2 regions of the Kribbella sp. NPDC054772 genome follow, and region 2 is predicted to be linked to the other one. Evidence: riboswitches for the same ligand, from Rfam matches in the RefSeq annotation. Region 2 holds a riboswitch; the other holds the start of a gene.

Region 1 (7,684 bases), on a different contig from region 2:
TCGTCGTCGTCCTCGAGTTCCGCCTTCGCGCGGCGCTGCTTGCGCGTCAGCCGGACCGTGTCGTCGGTCGGCGCGGCTTGCACGGACGGCGCGTCCTCGGGCAGCTCGGTCCGCCCCATCAGTACGTCGAACGCCGCTCGGAACCGCAGCGGGATCGAGTACACCGGCGTACCGGTGACGACCAGCGCGCCGAAGATCGACAGCAGCACGAGCAGCGGCGCCGCGACGTACTGCGTCAGCAGGTCGGACAGGAACGACGAGATGAAGTACCCGATCGCGCCGCCGGCGTCGCTCAGCGGTCCGTCGGCCGGGTTGCTGGGCCGGGGCAGACCGTTCGCGATGTGGATCAGGCCGAGGACGCCGAGGGTGACCGCTGTCCAGCCGATGACCTGGCGGCCTGCCGGGCCGTTGCGCTCAGGGTCACGCAGCGTGCGGATCGCGATCAGCAGGAGCAGCAGTGGCAATGCCCAACCGAGCATGCCGATGCTGCCGCCGACGACCGTGCGGACAGCGTTGCCGACCGAGCCCGGGAGGTCCCACCAGATCGCGGCGGCCACTACGAGCGCCAGACCGATCAGGAACAGCCCGGCACCGTCACGGCGGTGTTCCGGCTCGAGGTCGCGGGCGCTGTTGCCGATCCCCCGCACCATCCTGCCGAGCAGGTGCGCGATACCGATCCAGACCTTCACCACTCCGCGACACAGAGCGAGCATGGCGGCCGCGAACGGACCCGGTCCGCTGTTTTTGGGCGTGCTGGTCCGCGCGGCCGTGGATCCACCGCGCTTCGTGCTCTGCCCTCGCTTCTGGGCGGCTGACGGACGGGAGCGTCCACCAGCAGCCGAACGAGCCGTACTGGGCCGTTTAGCTGCCGACTTCTGCGCCCGCGCCGGGGAAGACGTGCGGGTCGCCATACTCCTGAGGCTACCCCGATCACCTCTCGAGTCCCACGTGTCACACGCCGGTCACGCTGCCCCATCCGTAGCGTCACAGTGTCGCGACCCGCCTCCGGAACCGAACCAGATGCCAGATCACGACGTACCACCCGAGGGCGGCCAGGCCTCCCGACACGAGGCCGGAGAGCAGCAGTCGTACGGCGATTTCGCCGCCCAGCTCACCGTCCGCGCGGCCGAGTTCGATGATCGCTCCGGTCGCTGCGAGGAGGGTCCCGGCGGCGAGTACGACGTACCGGACCCAGGGGGCGACCTGGTCACCCGGAGTGACGGGAGCCGGCGTCGTACGGCGGAACCAGCGGTAGAGCCAGACGGCGAGGACCAGGCAGCCGCCGACGGTGCTGACGTACTGCAGGATCCGATTGACGTCCCAGGCCGGGGTCACGGTGGCGCGGAAGACGTCGGGGAACTGCTGGACGAAGTAGCCGTCGCCGTGGGTGAAGGAGTCCCAGATGACGTGGGTCAGGGCGCCGAGGACGGCCGAGACGACGGTCCACAGCAGCACCCGAACGCCTGGCACCCGAGGAATGCGCCGCGGGGACGGGAGGCGCGCAGCCAGCGACGGCGGCGCGAGCGCGATCAGCGGGCGCTTGAGGAGGACGGTGAAGACGGCGAGCAGGAGGAGCGCCAACAGCGGGTCCAGCCAGAACGCGGACGTGAACTCGTGCGTGAGCGTCAGAGTGAAGTTGCCGCTGACCTGCTGCGTGGCGAACCGATAGAGCGGGTCGACGTACAGCAGGTCTGGTGCGACGGCGCCGGCGATCAGGGCCGATGCGACGAGGGGCCGGCGGATCAGCGGGAGGATGGCCGCGGGGTGGGCCAGCGTGAAGGGCACACCCCGCAGCCTAGGAGGTCAGAAGGTTGGCCAGCTCGGGCCCGGGTCCTGCTGGCCGATACCTCGCTTCGACCAGTCACAGACGCCGTTGGGGAAGGTCTGACGCAGCGTCTTCCACTGCGCTGCGGTCAGCTTGGCCTTGTAGTCGGACCGCGTCATCGGATGCAGGCGGCACTTGATGACGTCGTTGGCAACGGAGGCGCCGGCCACCTGACGCGGCGCCGGCCACACCGGGTACAGCGTGTTGCACTTGGTCGTTCCGATGCCGTCGACCTGCGTCTCGACGATCTTCTGGTTCTGCGGGCTCCAGCACGCGTCCGTGAGCGACGTCGGCTTGTTGCGCAGCAGACGTTCATGCGGCGAGCCGGGCCCTTGGTCCGCGTCGGTCGCGTCCATCCACCGGTCGAGCGCGTCCAGTGCGTTGGTGAGCACCGGGTTCTTGGTGCTGAAGCCGCCCGCCGCGTCTCCGGCCTGGACGAGCATCACGTGGTTGCCGAAGTCGCCGTTCGCCTTCTGCAACCGCTCGCGGAGCGAGAACGAGTGGAAGATCAGGTGGATGTCGCCGTTCGGCAACTGGTCCCAGTACTGGCGGTAGTCGATGATCGGCGTACTGGCCAGTCCCCCACCACCGTTGATCAGCTGACCGGTCCGGTACGCCGTGTCGATCGCGCGCTGGTCCGCGACGGTCCGGGCGGGTACGAAGTTCGCGTCGGTGTCGAACCCGCCGATCGCGCGGTTGAGGTCCAGGAACTGCGCCGCGGTGATCTTGCCCGCGTTCAGCGCGTCGAGGCCGTACTGGATCCCGACGTTGTCCAGCGGGCGCCGGGCCGCACCGGTTGCTGGGTTCTTGCCCCAGATGTTGACCTGATGGTCGTAGACGTCGCAGCGCGCGCCGTCCGGGTTGCTGACCGGGTCGTAGCGCTGCGCGACCGGGAGCTGCGCGGGACAGTAGACCCGCGGGTCGATCCGTCGGCCGGCGCCAGCCAGGTTGGCGATCGTGGTGACCATGCCGAACCCGGACGCGGCCCGTTTCTGTTCGTCGGTCCAGCCGGTCGCGGACTTGAAGTAGTGGTCCAGCAGCAACGCGTCGGTGATCGTGTGCAGCGTCGCGAAGCCGACCTCCGGGAACACGCAGGACGCCATGATCCCGTCGAGCAGGCCCGGATAGTTCTCGGCGATCTGGAACACCTGGTACGAACCGCCCGAGCACCCCCAGCCGATGGTCTGCTTCGGTACGCCGATGCTCTCGAGGATGTGCTCACGGGTCATCGACATCGTCTCGGCCGCGAGTACGCCGTTGCAGTTCACCCCGAACACGTTCAGGCTCGACGACGCGACGGCGTACCCACGACCGAGCAGTACGTCGTCGTTGACGCCGCCGGTGCCGCTCCCCTGCTGGTACCAACCACCCGGGCAGCCGCCGCCGAACGTGTAGACCAGGCGGCCGTTCCAGCCGGTCGGCGCCTTCAGCGCGCTCGGTTCACCCGCGGCGGGATCGTTGAGTACGGCGTACTCGTAGATCGACCGGTTGATCACGCCGGTCTCGACGCGGACGACGTACGGCACGGTCCGGCCGTCCGAGGTCGTGGTGGTGGCGAGGTCCGCCGGTTTCGTTGCCGGGAGCACCTTCAGTGAGCGGTCCACGGTCGAGCGGTACAGGTAGTCGACGCGGATCGGCACCGAGCAGTTCGCGTCGGTCGGTGGGCCGAGCGGGACCTTCGCGAGGGTGATGAAGGTCGCCGTACCGCAAACGAACGGCGTCTCGTGCGGGCCGGCGAGCATCGGGCCGGTCCGCGGATGGTTGGTGAGTTCGAGCCGCGCATCGGCCGCAGTGAGCGTGTTGCGGCCGTCGACGAGGCCTTGGACGACGCCGACCAGCTTGTCCGCGGTCCGGGTGAAGGTACTAGTGATGTCACGGCCGTTCAGCCGGACCTTCAGGTCCTCCAGGTGCCGGCCGGAGACGGAGACCAGCGCGTTGCCGTCGCTGACCATGTCGGGGCGGGGTGCGGACAGCACCTCGATCCGCACCCCGGACGCCGCACTGGCGGGCAACGCCAGGACAGCGGCAATCATCGCTGTTGCAAGCGCCACGAGGGCGGTCGTTCGCTTCATGTGACGAGTTGAGCACGGTAAGTCCGCGCCGGGAAGAGTGAACGGCAACCGTTTTCCACCTGCCGTGGACCATTTACGCGCCGGTGGTGCCATCCAGTTGCTCGCGGAGCAGGTCGGCATGGCCGCAGTGCCGGCCGTACTCGCCGATCAGGTGGATGTAGATCATCCGCAGCGACGACTCGGTGCCGCCGAACGTGAAGCGATCGTCCAGGGAACGACCGGCGACCGCCTCGTCGGACAGCTTCCACTCCGCGATCAGACCCTCGTACGCCGCCTGCGCGTCAGCGGGATCGATCAGCTCGAAGTCCGCGTCCTTGCCGAGCTCGGGCGCGAACAGTGGCTCGGCGGGCGCGTCGGCGAAGTGGATGCGGAACCAGATCCGCTCCACCTTCGTGAGGTGCCGGATCAGGCCGAGCAGCGAGAGGTTGGACGGCGGCGACGGGCGGGCCGCCAACTGCTCGGCGGTCAGCCCCGCGCACTTGAACAGCAGCGTGGTGCGATAGAAATCCAGATAACCCTGCAGCAGCTCGCGTTCGGGAGCAGTCAGCGAGCCGTCCGGCCGCTCGACCGCAGGTGCGTTCCAGGTCATTGCCATCCTCACGTTGTCCCACATTGTGTACATCTATCTCATCACATGAGATATGCACTGGCGGACCCCGTATCCCGTTCGTTACCGTTCACGGCAGGTCATGAGTGCCAGCGACAAGCCCCGGCTCGCTGGCCGGCAACCCTCCTCCGCGGTGGGGTGCCCCGGGTGAAGACCAGGCCGTGCGGATACCCCGTTCGGCAAGCGCGGACTTCCTGGGAGCACCAGCATGTCGATCCTCTCCATCCTCGAGCCGGCCAGTACGACGTCCAACCGACCGACCGTCGCCCGGCTCGCGACCGGCAGCATCCCCGCCACCGTCGGCTCGGACCTGCTGGTCCCGCTCGCCGACGGCCGGGTCACCGACTACGCGAACTTCGACCACGGTGCGAGCGCCCCGTGTCTGGAGTCGGTGCGGAACAGCGTCGAGGCCGCGCTGCCGTCGTACGCGTCGGTGCACCGCGGCAACGGGTACGCCTCGCGGATCACCACCCAGTGGTACGAGCGGGCACGCGCCGAGGTGCACGCCTTCGTCGGTGCCCGGACCGACGACCAGGTGATCTTCACCCGGCAGACCACCGACGCGCTGAACCTCCTGGCGCACGCCGTGCCGGCGGACGCGACCGTGATCGTGTTCGAGTCCGAGCACCACGCGGCGCTGCTCCCCTGGCCGGCCGAGCGGACCATTCGGCTCGCCGCGCCGAGCAGCCCCACCGAGGCCGTGACGAACGTCGCCGACGCGCTGCGGGCGGCGCCTGAAGGCCCGCGCCTCGTGGTCGTGACCGGCGCGTCCAACGTGACCGGCGAGATCTTCCCGATTGCCGAGATCGCCGCCGTCGCCAAGGCGCATGGTGCCCGGGTCTGCCTCGACGCCGCCCAGCTCGCGCCGCACCGCGCAGTCGACATCGCCACACTGGATGTCGACTGGGTCGCCCTGTCCGGTCACAAGCTCTACGCCCCGTACGGCGCCGGCGCGCTGATCGGCCGCTCGGACTGGCTCGACGCCGCCGACCCGTACCTGTACGGCGGTGGCGCGACCCACGCGGTCACCAGCGACACCGTGGTCTGGTCGACCGGACCGGCGCGGCACGAGGGCGGCTCCCCCAACGTCATCGGTGCGATCGCCCTCGCCTCCGCGTGCGCCGCGATCAGCAAGCACCGCGACGCCATCGAGCAGCACGAGCGCAGCCTGCTGGCCCGCCTGCGCACCGGACTCGCGCAGATCGACGGCGTCACGACGTACTCGATCTTCGGTGCGGACGCCGACCGCGTCGGCACAGTCTGCTTCACCGTCAAGGGTCTGACCTCGACGCTGGTGTCCGCCGCGCTGAGCGCCGAGTACGGCATCGGTGTTCGCGACGGCAAGTTCTGCGCCCACCTCCTGGTCGGCCACCTGCTCACCACCGGCAGCGAACACGGTACGGCGGTCCGAGCCAGCCTCGGCCTCGGGACGACCCGTGAGCACGTGGACCGCCTCGTCAACGCCGTACGCACGCTGGCCACCACTGGCCCGCGGACGGAGTACGCGGAGAGCGCCCACGGCTGTCAGCCGGCCGACGATCCCCGCGACCTCCACGCGCCGCGCATCTGGTGAAGCAGCGCTCCTACTGCTCGGGAGGTACGAGACCTACATGGTGAGCAGCGAACGCCAGTAGGTCCGCCCACTCCGCAGCGACCATCGCGGCGGGCTTTCCGAAGCCATGGCCGGTGTTGACCTCGACGCGAGTCAAGACAGGCCGCGGATCGGACTGCGCATGCTGCAGGGTCGCGATGAACTTGTGGCTGTGCAACGGCACCACGCGGTCGTCATGGTCACCAGTGACCACCAGAGTCGCCGGGTACGCCGTCCCGTCGCTGACGCGATGCAGCGGCGAGTACGCCAACAGGTCCTCGAACTGCTCGGGGTCATCGGGCAGACCGTAGTCGGACGCCCACGCCGCTCCCACGGTGAACTTGTGGAACCGCAGCATGTCCAGCACGCCCACACCGGGCAGTGCGACCGCGAAGAGGTCCGGTCGCTGCGTCATGACCGCTCCGACGAGCAGTCCACCGTTGCTGCGGCCGTGCATGGCCAGCTGCTCCGGAGTGGTCACGCCGGTGTCGCGCAGGTGCTCTGCGACCGCGATGAAGTCGTCGAACACGTTCTGCTTGTTCTTGAGCCGCCCCGCATCGTGCCAGTCGGTCCCGTACTCGCCACCACCACGCAGGTTGGCGATGACCAGTACTCCGCCGGCGGCGAGCCACGCCGGCCAGCCGGGACGGTAGTCCGCCTGGATCGGGATGCGGAATCCGCCGTACCCCCACATCAGGGTCGGGCGCGGTGCGGAGAAGTCCAGGTCGGACCGGGTGATCAGGAAGTACGGCACGTCGCGTCCGGGAGCGATCCGGCGCGTCACGGTGACCTGCGGCGGCGTGAAGCCACCGGAGCCGCGGACCAGCTCCGGCAGTGCACGTACGTCGCCTGACCCGGTCGACACGACGTACGACAGCGTGGGGTCGGTCGTCGTCGACAGCCCGACGAACAGCTCGTCGTACTCCGGTGACGCGTTGAGCCCCACCACTCCCCCGCCAGGTACGTCGACCTCACGCGCACCGGATCCGTCCAACGCATAGAGCGTCAGCACCGACTGCGCGTCGACAAGCGTCAGCGTGGCCAGGCCGTTCGCCGTACCGCGGACTGCCTGCAGCGTCGCCTCGCCCTGCGGGATGAGGTCGGTGAACTCGCCTGCCAGCGTCGACAGCACCACTCGGCCTCGTGACGCGTCGCGGTCGGTCCGCAGGACGAGGTGGTCCCCGGACATCCGCACGAAGGCGATCTCGTCCTTGAACTCGTCCACGACCTTGACCGGCTCGCCCAGCCCGTCGGAGGTGATCGGGTAGACCCAGAGCCGCGTGCTCGGGTCGGTCCCCTCGGTGATGTGGACGACGAGGTACCGGTCGTCGTCGGACACCTCAGGCGTGTAGAAGTACTGCTCCTTGTCCGGGATGCTCAGCACCAGCTCGTCCTCGGACTGCGGCGCACCGACCTTGTGCAGCATCAGCCGCCCAGCAGCCAGCGAGGTGGTCTCGGTCCCCTCGTTCCGCCCACTGACCGGGTAGTGCAGATACAGGTACGCCGAACTGTCCGGGAGCCACGTCGCCTCGGAGAACTTGGCCTCGGACACCACGTCGTCGACCGGCGTACCGGTGGCGATGTCGAGC
Region 2 (7,684 bases):
GCACTGGCTGAGGAGCTCCAGCGCACGCTCGGTGACCTGATCCAGTCCGTTCGAGTAGCCCCACAACGGACCACGGGGTACGCCGATGCGCACGTTGCTGAGGTCGGCGCCCCGGCAGTGCTCGGTGTAGTCGATGTGGTCACCGGTCAGGACCGAAAGCAGAGCAGCTGCCTGACGGACGGTCTTGGTCATCGGGCCGGCAGTGTCCTGCGAGTGCGAGATCGGAACGATGCCCTGTTGCGGCACCAGTCCGACGGTGGGCTTCAAGCCGACGACGCCGTTCAGCGCGGCTGGGCAAACGATTGAGCCATTGGTCTCGGTGCCGATCGCGTACTCCGCGAGTCCGGCGGCGACTGCGGCACCGGAACCGCTCGAGGAACCGCCGGCCGAACGGTTCAGGGCGTACGGGTTGCGGGTCAGGCCGCCGTACGCGCTCCAGCCGGACGAGGACGCCGAGCCGCGGAAGTTCGCCCACTCGCTCAGGTTGGTCTTCCCCAGGATCACGCAGCCGGCCGCGCGCAGCCGCCGTACCAGGGTGGCGTCTTCCGGCGGCGGTGGCTGGTCGGCGAGCGCCAGCGAACCGGCGGTGGTCGGCAGGTCGGCGGTGTCGATGTTGTCCTTCACCAGGACCGGTACGCCGTGCAGTGGCCCGCGGACCCGTCCCTCGTCACGCTCCGTGTCGAGGCGGGCGGCATCGGTGAGAGCGGCGGGGTTCGGCGTGCAGATGGCGTTGACCAGCTGGTCCACCTGACGAATCCGGGCCCCCAGCTCTTCCACCAGCGCCGAGCTGGACACAGTTGAGCTCACCCCTACGATCCTGCCAGAGTTGACCGGGCCGAGCCGTCCGCCGGGCGACACGCCTCGTGTCGCCTGACCGGTGAATGACATCGCTGTTGTTCAACACGTACAGTGGCTGGCGGACGGACGATCACCGACCGCACAGGAGTCAGCAGCAGATGGACAGCGCCAACGCCAGCTCTCCCGGCCCCGCCGAAGCTGCGCCGCCGGTCATCGAGGGGCTCTCCGAACGTGACGGCCAGATCCTTGCCTTCGAGCGCCATTGGTGGAAGTACGCCGGCGCGAAGGAGCAGGCGATCCGGGACCAGTTCCAGATGTCCGCGACCCGGTACTACCAGGTTCTGAACGCGCTCATCGACCGGCCGGAGGCCCTCGCGCACGACCCGTTGCTGGTCAAGCGCCTGCGCCGCCTGCGGGCCGCCCGCCAGCGTGCCCGCTCCGCCCGCCGCCTGGGTATCGAGGTCTGAGCATGTCCCGCCCTAGGGGCGGCGATCAGGGACAGGTGCTGTCGTCCCTCGTCGCCGTGGCCGCCGTCGTCGCGATCGTGGCCGGTCTGCTGGTGCTGTTCGGGACCCGGGGGCACGACAGCCAGGCCGACGAGAAGCCGGCCGCCGCCAGTACGCCGAAGTCCTCGGAGACCGGGAAGCCCACGGCCGGGCCGTCGACCGTCGGCGCGAGCGTGCCGAAGCCGTCCGCGCAACCGACGGAGACCCAGCCGACCCAACCGTCGACGACCCCGTCCACGGCACCGACCACGGGTCCGAGCAGCGAGCCGACGTCGACCGAGCCCACCCAGCCGCCGGCGAGCACCCAGCCGCCGGGGCAGCCGGCGACGATCCCGGCCGAGGAGCGGCCGGCGATCGAGGTCTACAACAACACTCCGCGCAAGGGCCTGGCCGACCAGGTCGCCGGCCGTGCGCGGCAGGCCGGCTGGACCGTGGCCGGGTCGCCGGACAACTGGCACGGCAAGGTCGCCGAGAGCACCGTGTACTACCCGCCGGGCATGCTCGACGCCGCCAACCAGCTCGCCCGCGACCTCGGCGTCGGCCGGACCAAGGGTGCGCTGGACAACATGAAGAAGGACCGCCTGACCGTGATCCTCACCTCGGACTATGCGGGATGACGGCCGGATGAACGTTCCGGTCATCCAGACCGACGCCGGACACGAGGGCTGGGAAGCCATCGTGACCGATCCGGCGACCGCGGTGATCTCGTCGGACTTCGACGGCGTGCTCTCGCCGCTGGTCGAGGACCCGGCCCGGTCCCGGCCCGTCGAGGGTGCACTGGATGCCCTGGCCCGGCTGGCCCGCTCGGTCGACCAGGTGGCGATCGTGACCGGTCGCCCGGCGCTGGTGGTGACGGAGCTCTCCGGCGTGACCGCTCACCCCGGTCTGGGCCGGCTCGTCGTGCTCGGCCACTACGGACTCGAGCGATGGGAAGCGGCGACCGGCAAAGTGACGAGCGACGCGGTGCCGGCGGGCGTAGCGACCGCTCGTGACCGGCTCCCGGGGCTGCTGAGCGAGGTCGGCGTACCGGATGCGTTCGTGGAGGACAAGGAAAGCTCCCTGGCCGTGCACACGCGTCGGCTGGACGATCCGGCTGGGGCGCTGGAGCTGCTCAGGGGTCCGCTGACCGCGCTGGCCGCGGAGACCGAGCTGCGGCTGGAGCCGGGCAACCTGGTCCTCGAGCTGCGCCCGCCGGGGATCGACAAGGGCGTCGCACTCCGCCGCCTGATCGAGTCGACCGGCGCCCGGTCGATCCTGTACGCCGGTGACGACCTCGGCGATCTCGCCGCGTTCCGGGCGATCCAGGAGCAGCGGGCGGCTGGGCTGCGCGCCGTACTGCTCGCGACCCGGTCGTCGAACGCGACCGAGCTGATCGAGGCCGCGGACATCGTGGTCGACGACCCGAGCGGCGTCGTGACGGTTCTCACTGCCCTTTCGGACGCGATCTCAGCTCGCTGAACGCCTGCGTCACGGTCTTGCCGAGCGGCTGGACCGGATGCTCGACGTACCCGCCGTCCTTGAGGCCGGCGAGCCGCTCGAACGGGTTCCGGGACGCCGGGTCGCCGGTGAGCAGGAACGAGATCACCACGCCGACGACGTACAGCGGGAGCATCGGGAGACCGAGCAGGCAGAAGTACTGCCAGGAGTGCCGTTCCTCGTGCCGGACGAGCGCCGGGTCGTCGAAGTACGAGCGGTCGTGCTTGCTCAGGATCACGTTCCCGATCGTGAACGCGCCCGCGACCGGGAAGCCGAGCCGGTACCCGTTCGCGAAGTACAGCCCTCGTGGCCCGCGGCTGAACGTCGCCCGCCCGAGCTTCCCGACGAAGGCGCCGGCGAGGGTGGACAGGTTGACGAAGTTGCCGATCAGCTTCACCCACTGCCAGCCACTCATGGCACTCAGTATGGGTTCTGTCGGTGGGGTGGGTAAGACTTGGCGGGTGAGTTCGGTGGTGCGGGTCTGGCGGCCTGGGCGCGTGGTGGATCCGCATTCGGTGATCGGCGGGTTGCGGAAGGGCCCTGGCGACCCGGCGTACGTGTTCGACGCGGGCCGGCGGACCGTGTGGCGGGCGACCCGGACACCCGAGGGACCGGTGCTGCTGCGACTCTCGCCGTACGACGGTGTTGTCGAGGCGGAGGCGTGGGGTCCGGGCGCGGAGTGGGCGCTCGACGGGGTGCCGGAGTTGCTCGGGGAGCTCGACAGTTGGGACGGGTTCGAGCCGCTGCCGGAGCATCAGGTGCTGGTGGATGCGGCGCGGCGGTTCCCGCACGTGCGCGTGCCGCGGTCGCGGGCGGTGTTCGAGGCGATGGCGGCCGCCGGGATCGAGCAGGTGGTGACCGGCAAGGAGGCGTTCCGGGCGTGGCGGCTGCTGCTGCGTGAGTACGGCGAGCCCGCGCCGGGGCCGGGTGGGCCGGAGGGACGGCCGATGATGGTGCCGCCGGCGCCGGAGGAGTGGCGGCTGATCCCGTCGTGGCAGTTCCTGCGGGCCGGGGTCGAGGGGCGGCGGTCGCGGGTGGTGCTGACGGCGGCCTCGCGAGCGCGGGCCTTGGAGCGGACGCTCGAGCTGACCGATTCGGCCGAGATCGAGCGGCGGTTGCGGTCGTTGCCCGGCGTGGGGGTGTGGACCGCGGCCGAGGTCCGGCAGCGGGCGCACGGTGACGCGGACGCGTTCTCGTTCGCGGACTACCACGTCTCCCGGAACGTGTCCTACGCGCTGATCGGCGAGGAGCTGGACGACGACGGCTGCGCCGAGCTCATCGAGCCGTACCGCGGGCACCGCTTCCGCGTCCAGCGCCTCCTCGAACTCACCGGCATCGGCCACCCCCGCTTCGGCCCCCGCAAATCCCTCCCCACCCACACCCCCGGCGCCACCCACCGCCTCCGCTGACCCCGCCGGCTCGAGGTGCGGATCTGCAGGCCATCACAATCGGCGGGCCGGGGGTGTGTTCACGCTCACGGGTGACGGGCGGGCGGGATTGTGATGGCCTGGGGATCCGGGCCGTGGGGCTGAGATCGTGCGTCTCGGATCGTGGGACCGGGCGACACAATTTGGACCCAATTGGGTAATCTCGGGGGAGCTCATCCAGAGGGACTGAGGGAAACGGCCCGTTGACGTCCCGGCAACCCTCCCCGTGGAGCCCCCGTCCGGGGCGTATCCGCGAGGGACCGGTGCCAAATCCGTCCCGCGCCGAGATCCGGCGTCCGGGGAAGATGAGGAGGGAACCTCACTCATGAGCCTGACCGCCGCCGGTACCCACACCATCCGTGAAGGTGCCTTTGGCAACGGTACGCACCTGAGCTGTCGCGCCTGTGGCGCGAAGTCGCCGCTCGGTCCGTTCTACGCCTGTATGGAGTGCTTCGGCCCGCTGGAAGTCGGATACGAGTACCCGACCATCACCCGCGAGCAGATCGAGGCCGGCCCGAAGAACATCTGGCGCTACCAGCCGCTGCTCCCCGTCCCCGTCGACGTGGCGAGCTACCCGAACACCGAGCCCGGCTACACCCGGCTCATCGACGCCAAGAACCTGGCCCGCGAACTGGGCCTGAAGAAGCTCTGGGTGAAGGACGACTCCGGCAACCCGACGCACTCGTTCAAGGACCGAGTGGTCGCGAGCGCGTTGAGCGCCACCCGCGAGCTGGGCATGAAGGTCTTCGCCTGCCCCTCCACCGGCAACCTGGCGAACGCGGTGGCCGCGGCCGCCGCCCGGGCCGGGATCCGTTCCGTCGTCTTCATCCCGAAGGACCTGGAGCGCCCGAAGATCATCACCACCGCCGTGTACGGCGGGACGCTGGTCGCCGTCGACGGCAACTACGACGACGTGAACAAGCTGGCCTCCGAGATCGCCGGTGAGGAGGAGGGCTGGGCGTTCGTGAACGTCAACGTCCGCCCGTACTACTCCGAGGGCTCGAAGACGCTGGCCTTCGAGATCGCCGAGCAGCTCGGCTGGCGGATCCCGCAGCAGGTCGTGATCCCGGTCGCCTCCGGTTCACAGCTGACCAAGATCGACAAGGGTTTCACCGAGCTCGGCAAGCTCGGGCTGGTCGACGCCACCGACTACAAGATCTACGGCGCTCAGGCCACCGGCTGCTCGCCGGTCGCGCAGGCGTTCCGGGACGGCCACGACGTGGTCAAGCCGGTGAAGCCGGACACGATCGCGAAGTCGCTGGCGATCGGCAACCCGGCCGACGGGCCGTACGTGCTGGACGTGGCCCGCCGGACCGGTGGCGCGATCGAGGACGTCAGCGACGAAGAGGTCGTCGAGGGCATCCAGTTGCTGGCCCGCACCGAGGGCGTCTTCGCCGAGACCGCGGGCGGCGTGACGGTCGCGACGCTGAAGAAGCTGATCGCCACCGGCCAGCTCGACCCCGAGGCCGAGACCGTGATCATCAACTCCGGCGACGGGCTGAAGACGCTCGACGCCGTGGCCGACCGGGTCGGCCCCAAGGTGACCATCCCCGCGTCGTACGACGCCTTCGTGAAGGCAGGACTGCAGTGAGTGTGAGCGTTCGGGTCCCGACCATCCTGCGGCCCTACACCCAGGGCGTGTCCGAGGTGTCCGCCGAGGGCGCGACGCTGACCGAGGTGCTCGACTCGCTGGACGCGTCGTACCCCGGGATCAAGGGGCGCGTGCTGGACGACTCGGGCGAGCTGCGCCGGTTCGTGAACGTGTACGTCGACGACGACGACGTCCGCTTCGCCGAGGGTCTGCAGACCGCGATCAAGGACGGCGGCCAGGTCTCGATCATCCCCGCGGTCGCCGGCGGCTGATCTTCCGCGCGGTTCTGGGCGTGGACCGCCCGGAACCGCCGCGCGCCGGCTGATTAAGCTGCGGGGATGCGCGCTGTCGTCATCGAGGAGTACGGCGTCCTGCCCGAGGTCCGTGAGGTTCCGGAGCCCGAGGTCGCCGCAGGTTCGGTGGTTCTGAAGGTTGAGGCCACCGGGTTGTGCCGCAGTGACTGGCACGGGTGGATGGGGCATGACTCCGACATCGTCCTCCCGCACGTCCCCGGGCACGAGCTCGCCGGCACCATTGCCGCGGTCGGTCCCGGGGTCTCCGGGTGGGAGGTCGGCGACCGCGTCACCACGCCGTTCATCTGCGCGTGCGGCGAGTGCGAGCAGTGCCGCGCCGGCGACCAGCAGGTCTGCCCCAACCAGCTGCAGCCCGGCTTCAACTACTGGGGTTCCTTCGCCGAGTACGTCGCGGTGCCGTACGCCGAGGTCAACCTGGTGCGACTGCCCGACGACATGGACTTCGGTACCGCGGCGGGCCTTGGGTGCCGCTTCGCCACGTCGTTCCGCGCCGTCCACCAGGTCGGTCAGGTGGCGCCTGGTGAACGCGTCGCCGTCTTCGGCTGCGGTGGCGTGGGTCTGTCCGCCGTGATGATCGCCGCCGCGCTGGGTGCCGAAGTCGTGGCGATCGACACCAACGCGCAGGCGCTGCAGATGGCTCGCGAGTACGGCGCCGCTCGCACGCTGCTGGCATCGGCCGACACCGTCGGCCAGCTCAAAGCTCTGGGCGGAGCGCACGTCACCATCGACGCGCTCGGCTCCGGCGACATCGTCCAGCAGGCCCTGCAGTCGTTGCGCCCTCGCGGCCGCCATGTCCAGGTCGGCCTCCTCCCGTCCGCCGTCACGCTGGACGTCGGGCGGCTCATCGGTCAGGAGCTCTCCTGGCTGGGCAGCCACGGCATGCCGGCCCACGCGTACCCCGAGATGCTGGATCTGGTTGCCACCGGCAACCTGAATCCCACCCAACTCGTCACCCGCAGCATCACCCTGGACGAAACTCCGGCCGCCCTCGCCGCCCTCACGAACGGCACCCCGGCCGGCGTCACCGTCATCATCCCGTAACGAGCCGCTCCGCGAACGCCCGCGCCGCGGTCAGATCCGCGGCGTTCGGCCGACGTTTGTTGAGCCCACCAACGAGTTTGAGCGGCGCCCACGTGTCGTACGCGCGGCACGTGAACGTCGCGTCGACGGCGTACCCCTTGGTGTCGAGGAGCTGGACCAGGGGGCGGGTGAAGCGCAGTACTTCGGGGAATCCGCTGGTGGCGAAGACGAACGCGCGCCCTGTGGCGGCCGGGAGGGTCTTGACGAAGTCGATCAGGTCCGGGTGCAGCTTCTGGTAGAAGACGCCCGATCCGAACCCGACGAGATCGGCCGCGGCCAGCTCCGCCGGGTCGACCTGTTCAGGCGAGACGACCTTCGCATCCAGTGCGTCGGCCATGCTGTCGGCGACCCGCCGGGTATTGCCGTGCGACACGGAGACACACACGATGACAACCTGCATCCTCGGGATCCTTTCGTTCGCTGATACAGCGAAGATCCCGCAGCGGTGCGAAACGTGACGACTGCGACTACAGGCGGATCAGGTAGACGGTC

The links. Region 2 has a riboswitch for S-adenosylmethionine ahead of thrC (threonine synthase). Riboswitches for the same ligand answer to the same signal wherever they lie in the genome.
Region 1: linked by a shared signal. The riboswitch ahead of ACWGID_RS04065 (aminotransferase class V-fold PLP-dependent enzyme) and the one ahead of thrC (threonine synthase) in region 2 are both predicted to bind S-adenosylmethionine.

The regions. Positions count from the first base shown of each region.
Region 1 covers NZ_JBSHBJ010000002.1:242,576-250,259, forward strand. The annotation lists gene ACWGID_RS04045 (DNA translocase FtsK 4TM domain-containing protein) at 1-713, opposite strand, end outside; gene ACWGID_RS04050 (DUF4184 family protein) at 985-1,785, opposite strand; gene ACWGID_RS04055 (DUF6351 family protein) at 1,804-3,897, opposite strand; gene ACWGID_RS04060 (DinB family protein) at 3,971-4,486, opposite strand; SAM riboswitch class IV at 4,583-4,696, shown strand; gene ACWGID_RS04065 (aminotransferase class V-fold PLP-dependent enzyme) at 4,713-6,077, shown strand; gene ACWGID_RS04070 (prolyl oligopeptidase family serine peptidase) at 6,088-7,684, opposite strand, start outside.
Region 2 covers NZ_JBSHBJ010000013.1:9,891-17,574, reverse strand. The annotation lists gene ACWGID_RS21140 (amidase) at 1-807, opposite strand, end outside; gene ACWGID_RS21135 (DUF3263 domain-containing protein) at 957-1,265, shown strand; gene ACWGID_RS21130 (LytR C-terminal domain-containing protein) at 1,268-1,921, shown strand; gene otsB (trehalose-phosphatase) at 1,929-2,762, shown strand; gene ACWGID_RS21120 (hypothetical protein) at 2,728-3,195, opposite strand; gene ACWGID_RS21115 (DNA-3-methyladenine glycosylase family protein) at 3,242-4,189, shown strand; SAM riboswitch class I at 4,378-4,519, shown strand; gene thrC (threonine synthase) at 4,533-5,798, shown strand; gene ACWGID_RS21105 (ubiquitin-like small modifier protein 1) at 5,795-6,070, shown strand; gene ACWGID_RS21100 (zinc-dependent alcohol dehydrogenase family protein) at 6,137-7,153, shown strand; gene ACWGID_RS21095 (flavodoxin family protein) at 7,143-7,592, opposite strand; gene ACWGID_RS21090 (hypothetical protein) at 7,660-7,684, opposite strand, start outside.